Regions from separate parts of the Mesorhizobium sp. M7D.F.Ca.US.004.01.2.1 genome, predicted to be linked through region 1. Evidence: predicted binding sites of a transcription regulator. Region 1 holds the regulator's gene; each other region holds the start of a gene.
What was found. Region 1 encodes PhoB, which activates phosphate uptake and scavenging genes when phosphate is short. Its sites were predicted from a motif close to TGTCATNNANCTGTCAT; they were not measured.
Positions count from the first base shown of each region.

Region 1 (5,325 bases):
GACAGGTCGATGTTGCGCATGACGATGACCAGCACCATGCCGCAGGCCATGATGGCGACCGCCGATGTCTGTACCGACAGGTTCCAGAGATTGCGCGGCGTCAGAAAGGTGCGGCTGTCGAAATCGAGCGGATTGACGCCGAGGCGCAGGCTGGAAATGACATGCAACCCGATCCAGATGATCAGCAGGGCGCCGACCATGCCGAGCATGCGGGTGTCGATCTCGGTCGCCTTCAGGAACCGGGCGACCACGCCGAGCTCCGACGCACGCGCGGTGTCGGCCTGCGGGTTGGACGTCGTGTCGGTCATGATTTCCTCCCACCGGCTGGCCGTCTGACGCGGATGCCGGAACTCAGCCTAGAACGGTTCACCGATTCCCGGAAACGCCGAACCGTTCTATCTCTTTGTTTTGACGCAATTCCGGACGGAAAACCGCTACGCACTTTTCCTGGAATTGCTCCCGAAGCTATCCGCGTGATGCGGAAATACAAATCTTTTTGAGAAAACGCCGCGGCTTTTGGGCCGCGGCGTTCAGATATTTCGACGTGATCCAGATCAGTTACAGGCCGCGACGGTGCCGGCGGCGACGCCCGCGCAGACTTCGTCCTTCTTGATCCAGCCGGCGTCGATGACGACGTTGAGATTGTCCTTGGTGATGGCAACCGGGGTCAGGAACAGCGACTTGACGGTGTTGCCGCCCGGTGTCGTGAAGTCCTTGGCGCCGGCAATGTCGCTCGTCTTCTTGCCGTCGGCGAGCTGCGAGGCGATCTCGGCGGCGTTCTTGCCGAGTTCGCGCGCGTCCTTCCACACCGACACGGTCTGCGTGCCGAGTGCGATGCGGTTCAGCGCGGCGTGGTCGCCGTCCTGACCCGAGACCGGCACGGTGCCGGCAAGGCCCTGCGCCGTCAGTGCCGCGACGACGCCGCCGGCGGTGCCGTCATTGGCCGCGACCACGGCGTCGACCTTGTTGTCGTTGGCGGTGAGGAACTGTTCCATGTTCTTCTGGGCGTTGGCGGGCAGCCAGCCGTCCGTATAGGCCTCGCCGACATTCTTGATCTTGCCGCTGTCGATGGCTTCCTTGAGCACTTCCATCGAGCCCGAGAACAGGAAGTCGGCATTCGGATCGGCGCCCGAACCCTTGATGAAGACATAGTTGCCTTCCGGCTTGACCTTGAACACTTCGCGGGCCTGCATGCGGCCGACTTCCTTGTTGTCGAAGGTCAGGTAGAAGACGTCCTTGTTCTCGATCAGACGGTCATAGCCGACGACCGGAATGCCTTCGTCCAGCGCCTTCTGCACCGCTGGGCCGATGGCCGAGGCATCCTGCGCCAGGATGATCAGCGAATTGGCGCCCTGCGAGATCAGGCTTTCGACATCGGTAAGCTGCTTGCCGGGATTGGACTGCGCATCGGCGGAGATGTACTTGTCGCCGGCAGCCTCGATCGCCGTCTTCATGGCGGCCTCGTCGGTCTTCCAGCGCTCTTCCTGGAAGTTGGACCACGAAACGCCGATGACCTTGTCCTTCGCCTGCGCGACCGACGCGAGCGTCAGCGACATGGCGACACCCGCCAGGATGGCGGCTGTGAATCTTTTCATAATATCCTCCCTGCGCCGCGTATGGCGCGACCAAACTGACCCGAAGGCCGGCACAGAGGCCCTATTTTTTCGAGCCTCGAAAAAATACTGGTCCAACACCCGAACGCTGTCAACATCGATTCTGATGGATTTTGATGTGCTCGCGAATTTTTTTCGGGCCCCGGAATAAATAAATGACAGAGTGGGCGGCTTCTGCCAGTATTTGACTGCGTTGCCGACAGCGTTCGAGGGGCACGGAGAACCGCGGCGACCGGGAGGACTTGAAGAAACATGTCGGTCGGAATCCGCCACGACGATTTGCGCCGGCGCAACCGGGCGATGGTGATTGCGGCCGTGCGCCGCGCCGGACAGCCGTCCCGCACCGAGATCGCAGCGACAACCGGCCTTAGCCACTCGACCATATCGGCGATCTCTTCCGACCTGATCGGCGAAGGCATCCTGACCGAAAGCAAACCAAGCGAGGCCGGCTCGCTCAAACGCGGCCGGCCGCAGGTTGGCCTCAGCCTCAATCCGGAAGCGGCGGCGGTGATGACCGTGGTGCTGTCGCTGAATTTTCTCTCCGTCGCCGTCATCGACTATGCCGGCCAGGTGATATCAGAGGAACAGCGCCGGCTGGACACGCTGACCATGTCGCGGGACGCGCTGATCGGCGAATGCACGGCAATCGTGCGGCGCCGTCTCGAGGACCCTGATCTCGACGTCCGCAGCATCGCCCGCATTGCGCTGGCAATCCAGGGCATCACCGACACCCGCGCCCGCGCCATGCTGTGGTCGCCTATCACGCCGCACACCGACATCGCCTTCGCCGACATACTCGAGGACGAGTTCGGCATCCCCGCCACCATGGAGAATGACTGCAACATGATGGCGATAGCGCTACGCTGGCGCGATCCTGATCGCTACCGCGACGATTTCATCGCCATCCTTTTGTCGCATGGCATCGGCATGGGCCTGGTGCTGAAGGGCGAGCTCTTCACCGGCACCCATTCCTCGGGCGGCGAGTTCGGCCACATGATCCATCAGCCGAAAGGTGCGCTCTGCCGCTGCGGGCGGCGCGGCTGCGTCGAGGCCTATGCCGGCAACTACGCCATCTGGCGCAACGCCAGGCAGCTGGGCGAGGACGCAGAACCCGTCGCCGATGTCAGCGACGCCGACATGCGCGCCCTGGCGACCGCGGCCCGCGAAAGGGATGGCCCCGAGCGCGAGGCCTATCGCAAGGCCGGCGAAGCGCTCGGCTACGGTCTCGGCAGCTTGTTCGCGCTGATCGATCCGGCGCCCGTCGCCATGGTCGGCGTCAGCGCCGCTGCCTTCGACCTGATCGAGCCGGCATTGCGCGAGGCGATTGCCCAGACCGCCGGCGGCCAGCACTCGAAATCGATTTCCTTCGACACCGAGCCGAACGAACTGCCGCTGATCCGCGAAGGCTGCGCCATGCGCGCGCTGACCTTCGTCGACCAGGAGATTTTCGCGCCGGGCGCGCAGGCGAGAGGAAGCGTCGCAGGCAAAAACGTGGCGTGAATTCAGACGGGCGAGTTCAATCCTCGCGGATCGCGTAGCCCGCCCCACGAATGGTGCGGATGACGTCCGGCATGCGGCCGTTGTTGACCGCCTTGCGCAGGCGGCCGACATGCACGTCGACCGTGCGCTCGTCGATGTAGATCGTCTCGCCCCAGACATTGTCGAGCAGCTGGCTGCGCGAGAAGACGCGGCCGGGATGGCGCATCATGAACTCGAGCAGGCGGAACTCGGTCGGCCCTAACCGGATCTCGCTCTTCTTGCGATAGACCCGGTGCGACTCACGATCGAGCACGATGTCGCCGACCTTCAGCACGCTGGACAGCACTTCCGGCTTGGCGCGGCGCAGCAGCGCCTTAACCCTGGCCATGAATTCCGGCGTCGAGAACGGCTTGACCAGATAGTCGTCGGCGCCGGTCGACAGGCCACGCACGCGGTCGCTTTCCTCGCCGCGCGCGGTCAGCATGATGATTGGCAGCCGCTCGGTCTCGGGACGCATTCTTAGCCGACGACAGAGTTCGATACCCGAAACCGCAGGCACCATCCAGTCGAGCACCAGAAGGTCGGGAACGTTCTCCTGCAGCCGGATCTCGGCCTCGTCGCCGCGCGTCACCACCTCGACCTGGTAACCCTCGGATTCCAGATTGTAGCGGAGCAGCACGCCTAGCGGCTCCTCATCCTCCACCACCATGATGCGTGGCGCGATCATCGACTGGTCACCCCTGTCGTCATGCCGCCGGCGCGGACATTGCCGTCTCGTCCTGCTTCGGGCGATTGGCGGGCAACTGCGTGCCGGTCAAAACATAATAGGCATTTTCAGCGATGTTGGTCACATGGTCGCCGATGCGCTCGAGGTTCTTGGCGCAGAACAACAGATGCGTGCAGGCAGTGATGTTGCGCGGGTCTTCCATCATGTAGGTCAGCAGTTCGCGGAACACCGAGGTGTATTTGACGTCGATGCGCTCGTCGGCGGCGCGCAGTTTCGCCAGGGCCGCGGCGTCGCGCGCCGCATACTCCTCGATCACGCCCTGCACCTGGATCAGCACCAGCTGAGCCATTGCGTCGATGGAATGCGACAGGTCACGCGGTGTGACGCTGAGGCCGACGGTGCCGACGCGCTTGGCGATGTTCTTGGCAAGGTCGCCGATGCGTTCGAGATCGCCGGCCATGCGGATCGAACCGACGACATGGCGTAGATCGTCGGCCATCGGCTGCCGCTTGGCGATCAACGTGATGGCGCGGTCGTCGAGCTCGCGCTGGCGCGCGTCCATGATCGCATCGTCGGAGACGACGCGCTGTGCGAGGGCGTTATCGGAATTCAAAAGCGCCTTGGTGGCACCACCGACCATCGAGCCGGCGAGATCGCCCATATCGCTGATGAGCCTGCTGATTTGTCCGAGATCCTCGTCGAAAGAAGCGACTGTGTGTTCGCCCATGATCTTGTCCCTCGTATGCCTGAACTCAGCCGAAGCGGCCGGTGATGTAGTCCTGCGTGCGCTTCTCGCGGGGCGACGTGAAGATCTTCTCGGTGCGGTCGAACTCGACCAGTTCGCCCAGATACATGAAGGCCGTCTGCTTCGACACGCGCGCCGCCTGCTGCATGTTGTGGGTGACGATGACGATCGTGTAGTCGGCTTGCAACTCGTCGATCAGCTCCTCGATCTTGGCGGTCGACAGCGGGTCAAGCGCCGAGGCCGGCTCATCGAGCAGGATGACTTCCGGCTTCACCGCCACGGTGCGGGCGATGCAGAGCCGCTGCTGCTGACCACCGGAGAGGCTGAGGCCGCTGGCGTTGAGCTTGTCCTTGACCTCGTTCCAGAGTGCTGCGCGCTTCAGCGCCTGCTCGACGCGGCCGTCCATCTCGGACTTGCTGAGCTTCTCATAGAGCCTGACGCCGAAAGCGATGTTTTCGTAGATCGACATCGGAAATGGCGTCGGCTTCTGGAACACCATGCCGATCTTGGTCCGCAGCAGGTTGAGATCCTGCGAGCGGTCGAGAACGTTCTGGCCGTCGAGCAGCACCTGACCTTCGGCGGTCTGCTTGGGATAGAGTTCGTAGATGCGGTTGAAGACGCGCAGCAGCGTCGACTTCCCGCAGCCCGAAGGCCCGATGAAGGCGGTGACGCTGCGCTCGGGCAAGGACAGCGTGATGTCCTTCAGCGCCTTGCTCTGGCCGTAGTAGAAGTTGAGGTTCTTGACCTCGATCTTGGCCTTG
Region 1 covers NZ_RZRQ01000012.1:37,271-42,595, forward strand. The annotation lists gene EN993_RS04310 (sugar ABC transporter permease) at 1-308, opposite strand, end outside; gene xylF (D-xylose ABC transporter substrate-binding protein) at 555-1,595, opposite strand; gene EN993_RS04320 (ROK family protein) at 1,866-3,113, shown strand; gene phoB (phosphate regulon transcriptional regulator PhoB) at 3,130-3,819, opposite strand; gene phoU (phosphate signaling complex protein PhoU) at 3,839-4,546, opposite strand; gene pstB (phosphate ABC transporter ATP-binding protein PstB) at 4,572-5,325, opposite strand, start outside.

Region 2 (5,325 bases), on a different contig from region 1:
GCCACGAGGTACTGCCCGACATCGACTTTGCCGCGCATGCGGCGAGCATGGGCGCGATTGCCGAGAAAGTGCCGTCGATTGCCGGGCTGGAAAATGCGCTGGCACAAGCCAAAAAGAATACACGCACCACGGTGCTGGTCATCGACACCGACCCGCTGGTTTCCACCGATGCCGGAGGCCACTGGTGGGATGTGGCGGTGCCGGAAGTGTCGGCACGGCCGCAGGTCAACGCGGCGCGCAAGGCCTATGACGAAAAGCGGCAGATGCAGACCATTGGCGATTGATATAGGCGCCGTCGCCCCTACCTCCCCCGTGTGGGAGGTCGGACCGAAGGTCCGGGTGGGGGTCCGGCGCCGCCCCCACCCCGCTGCTTTGCAGCGACTTGCCGGGGCGAGCCACGGGTCTCGCCCGTCCTTCGGACCCCCACAAGGGGGAAGGTGGAAACGAACTGAAACTGGAGCGACGACTTGAAAGCCAAACTGGGCATGTCCCCCATTGCGTGGTGGAACGACGATCTTGCCGAACTCAGCGATGACGTGTCGCTGGAAGAGTGTTTGCGCCAGTCGCGCTCGGCCGGTTTCACCGGCATGGAGATGGGCCGGCGTTTTCCCAATGATCCCGATGTCATGCTGCCGATCCTGAAGGCAGCCGACGTGACGCTGTGCGGTGGCTGGTTCTCCGGCACGCTGGTCGATGGGGAGATGGCCGACAACAAGGATCGCATCCAGCCGATGATCGACCTGTTCAAGGCCGTGAACGCGCCTTGCATCGTCTATGGCGAGGTCGGCCGCTCGATCCAGGGCGACCGCTCGAAGCCGCTGGCCACCAAGCCGAAGCTTTCGGACGACGAGATGAAGGCCTATGCGAAGCGCCTCACCGCGTTTGGCGAATGGTGCGCCGAACAGGGCATGCCGCTTTCCTATCACCACCATATGGCGGCCGTGGTCGAGACCGAGCCGGAACTCGATGCCTTCATGCGCTATTCCGGCGCCGGCATTCCGCTGCTGCTCGATGCCGGACATCTGGCCTTTGCCGGCGGCGACGTGCTGCGCGCCATCGACAACCATCACACTCGCATCAGCCATGTGCATGTGAAGGATGTGCGCATGGGCGTGATCGACAGGCTCGACCGCACGAAACAGTCCTTCCTCGACGCCGTGGCGCTGGGCGCCTTCACCGTGCCGGGCGACGGCTCGCTGGATTTCGGCGCCATCGTGCAGCGGTTCGCGGACCATGGCTATGAGGGCTGGTTCGTGGTCGAGGCCGAGCAGGACCCGAAGAAGAACCCGCCGCTCAGGATGGCGGAGGTCGGCTACAAGGAATTGATGCGCGTCATGACCGCCGCCGGCTACACGGTCGAGACGCAGGGCTTTCCCAATGCCTAGGGCTTCCTCAATGCCTGATGCGATGGGTTCCCGGCGAAGCCGATTGCTGTAGATTGGCCCGATGAAAGATTACGAGCACCCCTTCTTCCGGCCTTTGTGGCGGCGTGTCGCCGTCGTCGCGGTCTGCGTCATCTGGTCGATCATCGAGTTCGCCACCGGCACGCCGTTCTGGGGCGTGATCGCGCTCGGCTTCGCCGGCTACGCCGTCTGGCAGTTCTTCTATCTCTACAAGCCGGCCGACGAGAGCAAGGCAGCGGCCGAGCCCGAACCGAAGGAGTGACTGGGATGTCGAAGCTGCTCGTCAAAGCCAACAAGGGCCATGGCCGCGTCGCCCATGTGACGCCGCAAATCGCGGGTTGGACCTATGTCGGTTTCGACCTGCATCGGCTGAAGCCCGGCGAGAGCGCCTCCGGGAAAACGGAGGATCGCGAAGTCTGCCTGGTGTTCGTCACCGGCAAGGGCAAGGCGTCAGCCGGCGGCAAGGATCTCGGCCTGCTCGGCGAGCGCATGTCGCCCTTCGAGGGCAAGCCGTGGTCGGTCTATGTTCCGCAAGGCTCGGACTGGTCGGTGACCGCAGGTACCGAGCTGGAACTGGCGGTCTGCTCGGCGCCGGGCCTTGGCGGCGGTCTGCCGGTGCGGGTGATCGCACCGGACGATCTTGGCCAGGAGGTGCGCGGCAAAGGCACCAACACGCGCTACGTCACCAACATCCTGCCGGAGGGCAAGCCGGCCGATTCGCTGCTGGTGGTCGAAGTCATCACGCCCGGCGGGCATACGTCGAGCTACCCGCCGCACAAGCACGACCAGGACAATCTGCCCGCTGAATCCTGCCTCGAGGAAACCTACTATCACCGCCTCAACCCGCCGCAGGGCTTTGCCTTCCAGCGCGTCTACACCGACGCCGACAAGAATGGCCATCGTGCGCTGGATGAGGCGATGGCGATCGAGGACGGCGATGTCGTGCTGGTGCCCAGGGGCTATCACCCCTGTGCCGCCTGCCACGGCTATGACCTCTATTACCTCAACGTGATGGCCGGGCCGAAACGGACGTGGAAATTCCACAACGCGCCCGAGCACGAATGGTTGATGAAGGCCTGACCGATCATACCTTCCCAGGTGAAGCTATTGGTCCAGCTAGAAAAAATCGTCGGCTAAGGACCCACAAGGTCGATTTGCCTTCGAAAACCCTTCAAAGCTTCGTCAATCCGTCATGGAAATCACCTATGGCAGCGGGACTGACGAGGACTACCGATGCGCTACGCCATCTATTTCACCCCCCGGCAGGACGAACCGTTGGCGCGGATCGCCGCCAACTGGCTCGGCCGCGACCCGTTTGGCGCCGCGACAAGGCCGGTCGAGGCGGTGGCCGACCTGTCGGCGGCGGAAGTCGCCTTCCACACCGCTTCGGCGCGCCGTTATGGCTTTCACGCGACGCTGAAAGCCCCTTTCCGCCTGGCTGCCAACGAGACCGAAGCCTCGCTGCGCGCCGCACTCGACCATTTTGCCGAGGCGACGCCGGTGGTGACCATCCCGCGCCTAGTCGTCAGCCAGATCGACAGCTTCTTCGCACTGGTGCCGGAAGGACCACTGCCGGCGCTCAACCGCTTCGCCGATGACGTGGTGCTCGGCTTCGACCGGTTCCGCGCGCCGTTGACCGAGGCGGAAATCGAGCGGCGCAGCCCGGATTCGCTGAAGCCGGCCGAGTTCCGCAACCTCTGCCAATGGGGCTACCCCTATGTCTTCGAAACCTTTCGCTTCCACATGACGCTGTCGGGCCGGGCAGCGTCACAGGAAAGCCCTCGTTTGCGCGCAGCAATCGACAGTCTGTTCGCGGACATTCTGCGACAGAAGGTGCTGGTGGATGCGCTGACATTGTTTGTCGAAACCGAACCGGGCGCACCGTTCATGGTGCTCTCGCATCACGCACTCGGGCGCCGTTCCGCCAGAAAAACTGCCTGACACCCTGCCGGAACAACCCCAGCCGGAACAACCAAGGACTGCCTGAAATGACCGCCGAAACTGTTCTCCACAACGCCCGCATCGTGCTTGCCGACGAGATCGTCGAGGGTTCGCTGGTGCTGCGCGATGGGTTTATCGCCGGCATCGAAGCCGGCACCAGCCGCAGCGGCGAGGACATGGGCGGCGATTACATCATTCCCGGGTTGGTCGAACTCCATACGGACCACCTCGAAGGCCACTACGCGCCGCGGCCCAAGGTGCGCTGGAACCCGATCGCCGCCGTGCTCGCCCATGACGCGCAGGTGGCGACCGCCGGCATCACCACCGTGCTCGACGCCTTGCGTGTCGGCATGGACGAAGACGCCGACCTGACGTCGACAGACATCCGCAAGCTGGCCGATGCCATCGAGGACAGCGTCCAGCAGGATCGTCTGCGCGCAGACCATTTCATCCATCTGCGCTGCGAGGTTTCGGCACCGGACTGCCTCAGGGCTTTCGCCAATTTCGATGGCGACGAACGGGTCAAGCTGGCATCGCTGATGGACCACGCGCCAGGCCAGCGCCAATTCGTCAACCTGGAAACCTATGCCTATTACTACCAGCGCAAACTGAAGCTGACCGACCGTGACTTCAAGCTGTTCTGCGAAAAGCGGATGGGGGAATCGGCCGTGAATTCGGGGCCGAACCGTGTCCACATCGCCGCCGCCTGCCATGAGCGCGGCATCGTGCTGGCCAGCCATGACGACGCCACCATTGGCCATGTCGGCGAGGCGATCGAGCAGGGCGTGCGCGTCGCCGAGTTCCCGACCACGGAAGAAGCCGCCAGGGCCTCGAAAGAAGCTGGGCTCGGCGTGCTGATGGGTGCGCCCAACGTCATGCGCGGCGCCTCGCATTCGGGCAACGTCTCGGCCCGCACGCTGGCTAGCGACGGCCTGCTCGACATCCTGTCGTCCGACTACATTCCCTTCAGCCTGATCCAGTCGGCGTTCTTCCTCGGCGATGTCGTCGAAGGCATTTCCCTGCCGCAGGCTGTCGCCATGGTCTCGAAGAACCCGGCCGATGCAGTTGGCCTGACCGACCGCGGCGTCATCGAGCAGGGCCGCCGCGCCGATCTGGTGCGCGTGCGCGTCGACGACCATGTTCCGGTCGTACGCACCGTCTGGCGGCAGGGACGCCGGGTCGCATGATGGTGTCGGCGCTGATCGAGCGAGAATTGTCCGCCGAGACGTTTCCGATCCGCGATGGCGTTTTCGTCGCCGTGGTTGGACCGAGTGGCGCCGGCAAGGACACGGTGATCGGTTACGCCCGCAACCATTTTGCCGACGAGACAAGGCTGGAGTTTGTCCGCCGCGTCATCACGCGGCCGAGCGATGCCGCCAGCGAGGATCACGACACGCTGGCCGACGCCGCCTTCATCGAAGCCGAAGCCGATGGCGCCTTCGCCATTTCCTGGGAAGCGCACGGCTTGCGTTATGGCATCCCGGCCGATGTCGACTGGTCCGTCGCCAATGGCCGTGTTGCTGTCGCCAATGTGTCGCGCGCGATCATCCCCTCCTTGCGCGAACGCTATGCCAACCTGGCCATCGTCGAGATCACAGCCTCACCGGACGTGCTGGCGGAGCGGCTGGCAATGCGGGGCCGCGAGTCACGTGGCGAAGTGCTGGCGCGACTGGCGCGCAGCGCCAATATGAGCCTGTCCGGCCCTGGTGTCACTTCGATCGACAACAGTGGCCCGCGCGAAGCCGCGGGCGAGCGTTTTGCCGAGGTGCTGCGCAAGGCGATGGCATTTTCCGACATGTCGGGTCTGATCTAGGCTTCCAGCGCTTGTCGAGCGCCTTCCAGGGCCGATGCTGGTGGCTGGCGGTCGATCTCGAGCCGCAGCGCGTGCGGCTCGACTCCGTCCGTTGGTGCTTCGCTTGCTTTTTCGCTGCCAGCGGAGCGCTGTGTGGTGCGGACGGCATGGTGATCCTGGACCACGGTT
Region 2 covers NZ_RZRQ01000223.1:4,446-9,770, forward strand. The annotation lists gene iolD (3D-(3,5/4)-trihydroxycyclohexane-1,2-dione acylhydrolase (decyclizing)) at 1-284, shown strand, start outside; gene iolE (myo-inosose-2 dehydratase) at 468-1,385, shown strand; gene EN993_RS24730 (hypothetical protein) at 1,447-1,665, shown strand; gene iolB (5-deoxy-glucuronate isomerase) at 1,671-2,483, shown strand; gene EN993_RS24740 (DUF1045 domain-containing protein) at 2,637-3,344, shown strand; gene EN993_RS24745 (alpha-D-ribose 1-methylphosphonate 5-triphosphate diphosphatase) at 3,392-4,531, shown strand; gene phnN (phosphonate metabolism protein/1,5-bisphosphokinase (PRPP-forming) PhnN) at 4,528-5,157, shown strand.
Region 2: the regulator PhoB is predicted to act here: its motif matches at 2,581-2,597, upstream of EN993_RS24740 (DUF1045 domain-containing protein).

Region 3 (5,325 bases), on a different contig from region 1:
TCGCCGACAAGCGCCCGGCCGTGGTCTGGCGCGGTGATCTCAACAACCCGAAACGGACAAGATTTCTCGACGCCGTGCGTGACTTGCCGTTTTGCGACGCCGGCTCGCACAAGCCGAACGCGCCGGCCGAGTACAGCAAGCCTTTTCTCAGCATCAGCCAACAGCAGCATTATCGCTACATCGTCTCACTCGAAGGCAACGACGTGGCGACCAACCTCAAATGGATCCTGAATTCGAATTCGCTCTGCCTGATGCCGTTGCCGACATACGAGACATGGTTTGCGGAAAAGCAACTCGAGGCCGGTGTCCACTATGTGCCGCTCGACCCGGATTTCGCCGATGTCACGGAGAAGGTGCGCTATTTCGAACACCACCCGGCCGAGGCGCAACGCATCATCGCCGCGGCCAATGCCTATTGCCGCCAATTCTCCAACGAGCAGGAGGAGCAGGCTATCTCCCTGCTCGTCCTCTATAAGTATTTTGTCCTCAGCGGTCAGATCAAGCCTGATCCTGAGGTCTGGCGTTTTATCCAGGGTTAGGACGTAGCGTGCCTCGGCGCGCCAAACCTGGCTCGTCAGATGCCGCTGCGGTCAAGAACCAGGTCGGCGGGGCCGAAGCGGTCCTTTGCCGTCAATTGCTGGTGCCAGTAGGGATAGAGCAGCGGTGGCCGGCTGACCGCGTCGAGGCGGCTGCGTTCGTCGTCGGTGAGCACCAGGCTCGCAGCCGCAAGGTTGTCCTTCAACTGGGCTTCGTTGCGGGCGCCGATCACCAGCGAACTGACGGCCGGCCGGCCAAGCAGCCAGGCCAGTGCCACCTGCGCTGCTGACACGCCGCGCTGGGTGCCGATCTCGACCAGAACATCGACGATCCGCCACAGCCGGTCCTCGTCTCGGATCGGCGGTTCCGACCAGCCGGCGAGCTGGCGGGCGGTGGGGCTGTCGCGGCGGTATTTGCCTGACAGCAATCCGCCGGCAAGCGGGCTCCAGACCAGAACGCCCAGCCCCTGGTCAACGGAAATCGGCAGCAATTCATACTCCGCCTCGCGTGCTTCCAGCGTGTAGTGGATCTGCTGGGTGACGAAACGAGGCTGGTGATGACTGTCGCTGATGCCGAGCGCCTTCATCACCTGCCAGCCGGAATAGTTCGAGCAGCCGACATAGCGGATCTTGCCCTGGGCGACCAGCGTGTCGAGCGCGGCGATGGTTTCCTCCAGCGGCGTTACGCCATCCCATTCGTGCAGGAAGTAGATGTCGATGACGTCGGTCTTGAGCCGCTTCAGGCTCTTCTCGCATTCGCGGATCAGGTGATGGCGCGACAGGCCTTCATCGTTTGGACCTTTGCCGATCCGCATCCGCGCCTTGGAGGCGATCAGCACGTCGCCCTTGCGCTTGCCGCCGAGCGCTTCGCCGATGATCTCTTCCGAAATGCCGTTCGAATAGACATTGGCGGTGTCGATGACGTTGATGCCGGCATCGATGCAGAGATCGATCATCCGGCGCGCCTCGTCGAGGTCGGTCTTGCCGACCGCCGAAAACGCGCCGGCGCCGCCGAAAGTCATGGTGCCCATGGTCAGTGTCGAAACTTTCAGGCCGGAACGGCCGAGGGTGCGGTATTCCATGTCAGTCCTCGCGATTGCGTTGGGAAGGGGGCTGGGGAGGGGCCCCGAATGTGGCTGCTATTTGTAGGACAATTTGGGCGACTTGTCTCCATGCCACGACGACGGATCGATCATGCCTCGCTGGATTGACAGCGGCGGTGATCACGCTCGGGCTGCAATAAAACCGTCATTGCCGGCCTATATTGAAGTCGGCTCAGGGTGTTGCCGTTCCGGGCCATAAGCCGGGAGTTTGCGACGCCGGACATGGATCGACAGAGCTTGCAAGCGGAGCAGCTGAGATGACCGAGCTAAAACAGAATTCTCCTGCCAAGGACTGGCTTGAAGCCGAGCTCGCCGACACGCTCGACGAGGACTATGAGCTCGAAATGTCGGAGCCGGCGCTGTCGATGGAGATCGCAAAGATCTACAAGAACGCGCATCCGCCTTCGATCGATCGCATGCAGTATTTTCGCGAGCTGATCACCCTACAGTCCGAATTGATCAAGCTGCAGTCCTGGGTCGCCTACCACAAGAAGAAGCTGGTGGTGATCTTCGAGGGGCGCGACTCGGCCGGCAAGGGTGGCGTCATCAAGCGCATCACCCAGCGGCTCAATCCACGCATCTGCCGTGTCGTCGCACTGCCGGCGCCGACCGAACGCGAGAAGTCGCAATGGTATTTCCAGCGCTATGTGCCGCATCTGCCGGCCGGCGGCGAGATCGTGCTGTTCGACCGCTCCTGGTACAACCGCTCGGGCGTCGAACGGGTGATGGGCTTTGCCCAGCCCGATCAGGTGGAAGAGTTCTTCCACGACGTGCCGGAATTCGAGCGCATGCTGGTCCGCTCGGGCATCACCGTGGTCAAATACTGGTTCTCGATCACCGACGAAGAACAGCAGATGCGCTTCCTGATGCGCATCCACGATCCGATGAAGCAGTGGAAACTGTCGCCGATGGACCTGCAGTCGCGCGTGCGCTGGGAGCAGTACACCAAGGCCAAGGAAGAGACCTTCGTGCGCACCAACATCCCGGAGGCCCCCTGGTTCATCGTCGAAGGCAACGACAAGAAGCGGGCGCGGCTGAACTGCATCGACCACCTGCTCCAGCAGATGCCCTATGAAGAGGTCCCACACGAAGAGATCACGCTGCCGGAGCGCGTCTTCAATCCCGAATACGAGCGCCAGACGCTGCCGCGCGAACTCTACGTGCCGGAGAAGTACTGAGCACTTTTTTCTTCTCCCCGTTCCACGGAGAGAAGGTGCCCGAAGGGCGGATGAGGGGCGGCGCCGGCGTTGGCGATTGAGCCCAATTTGCTGCCACTGGCGGCTTGCTGCTAGTCTCCAAAGGTAGCGTTGCCCCTCATTGCCCTGCCGGGCATTTCTCCCCGTAGAACGGGGAGAAAGAAGCTTGCGCCGAGGGCTTCGCCACCTACGCCCGCTTGATCACCACATGCGTGGCAAGCGCAGTCGCCACTTGCTCGCTGCACTGATAGCCCAGCTTCACCATATCGAGGCCGGCAAAAAGGTTCTCGCCCGCGCCGAGCAGCACCGGTGAAATCGCCAGGTGCATCTCGTCGATCAGCTTTTCCTGCAGGTACTGGCGGATGGTGTCGACACCGCCACCGACCCGTACATCCTTGCCCCCAGCCGCCGCCTTCGCCTGTTCAAGCGCCGAATGGATGCCGTCGGTGATGAAATAAAATGTCGTGCCGCCCTCCATGACGATCGGTTCGCGCTTGTGGTGGGTCAGCACGAAAACCGGCACGTGGTAGGGCGGGTTGTCGCCCCACCAGCCCTTCCAGCTGTCGTCAGGCCATTCGCTGCGGATCGGCCCGAACATGTTGCGGCCGAGGATCCAGGCGCCGACATTCTCGAAGCTGCGCGCCGCGAACGCCTCGTTGATATCGGTGGTGCCGCCATCTTGTCCGAGCACCATCTTACGGAAGGTGCGGGTGTCGACAAACCACTTGTGCAAGGATTCCCCGCCGACACCGAGCGGATTTTGTAGGTTCTGATCGGGACCGGCGCCGTAGCCGTCGAGCGACAGGCTGAAAGCGTTGACACGAAGTTTGGACATGAGAGCCTCCTCGATAGCCAGTTGTATTTTGCAATCGGTTATTTGTAGTAAGCTGCTTGCGAATTGCAAGCGGTATTTTTTAGGTACAAACGAGCCTCGAAGCGAATGGTCTAGCGACCCTCGCTCTGGTCTCCCGGCCGGACGTCGGAAATTGTCAGGGATGCCGAGGCGGATCGCCGGCATTTGCTCGCCGCGACCGATCATCGTCGGAAGAGAAGTTATCCCTTCAGCAGTTCCGCCACTTCGGGAGCGAAATAGGTCAAAATGCCGTCGCAGCCGGCGCGCTTGAAGGCGAGCAGCGATTCCAGCATCGCCTTCTCGCCATCGATCCAGCCATTGGCGGCGGCGGCCTTGATCATCGAATACTCGCCCGACACCTGGTAGGCGAAGGTCGGCATCTGGAATTCATCCTTCAGCCGCCGGATGATGTCGAGATAGGGCAGGCCGGGCTTGACCATCAGCATGTCGGCGCCTTCGGCGATGTCCTGTTCGGCCTCGCGCACCGCCTCGTCGGAATTGGCGTGGTCGATGTAGTAGGTCTTCTTGTCGCCCTTGAGCAGGCCGGCGGTGCCGACCGCCTCGCGATAGGGACCGTAGAAGGCCGAGGCGAACTTGGTCGCATAGGACATGATCGCCACATCCTGGAAACCATTGGCGTCGAGCGCGTCGCGGATGGCGCCTATGCGGCCATCCATCATGTCGGACGGCGCGATGATGTCAGCGCCGGCAGCCGCCTGGATGACGGCCGCGGCGGTCACCTGTTCCACCGTCTCGTCGTTGACGATGATGCCGTCGCGCAGGATGCCGTCATGGCCGTGGCTGGTGAACGGGTCGAGCGCGGCGTCGGTGATGATGCCGATCTCCGGCACCGCGTCCTTGATCGCGCGGGTGGCGCGGTTGATGACGTTGTTCGGGTTGAGGATGTGCGAACCGGTCTGGTCGCGCAGCGAGATGTCGACATTGGGGAAGGTGGCGAGCGCCGGAATGCCGAGCTTTGCCGCTCGCTCGGCCTCCTTGACGGCGAGATCGATGGACAGGCGGAAGACCCCCGGCATGGCGGCGATCGGCTCGCGGATATTCTTGCCGTCAACGACGAAGATCGGCCAGATCAGGTCGTCGACCGAGAGCCTGTTCTCTTGCACCAGACGGCGCGACCAGTCGGCCTTGCGCATGCGGCGCAAGCGGCGGCTGCCGGTGATGTCGTCGACGCTGCGCGCGCCGGCTGGCTTTGTCGGGGTGAATTTGTTCATCGCCAAAACTCCAGATCGGCGGCTTTTACCACGAGCCCTTGCCGCTGACCAATGCGACACGTTTGTGCCAGCGATCCGGTCGAGGCCTATTTTGGTTGCCCATTGCCCGACAGGATCTGCGCCGCGCCGCGCATGGCAACGCGGAAAGCCTCATCGAAGCTGACACCGCGCACGTGCCACATATAGGTCTTGCCCGCCATGGCCAGCCGCCAGTCGGCGATCCAGCCCAGCTCCTTGTCGCTCCAGACGAGGCTGCCGGAAAGCGCCTGGTCGGCGCCGGCCTTCTTCGCAATGGTATCGAGCTTTGTCATCTCGGTGTTACGAAGCGCCTGATCGGCCAATCCGGCCTGCGACAGCAGCGCTGCCGTGGGAAAAGCCACCTGCATGGCCAGCGGCGCGGCGGCA
Region 3 covers NZ_RZRQ01000190.1:5,098-10,422, reverse strand. The annotation lists gene EN993_RS22855 (glycosyl transferase family 90) at 1-539, shown strand, start outside; gene EN993_RS22850 (aldo/keto reductase) at 575-1,618, opposite strand; gene ppk2 (polyphosphate kinase 2) at 1,897-2,817, shown strand; gene EN993_RS22840 (dihydrofolate reductase family protein) at 3,023-3,670, opposite strand; gene hemB (porphobilinogen synthase) at 3,889-4,920, opposite strand; gene EN993_RS22830 (DUF2066 domain-containing protein) at 5,007-5,325, opposite strand, start outside.
Region 3: the regulator PhoB is predicted to act here: its motif matches at 1,772-1,788, upstream of ppk2 (polyphosphate kinase 2).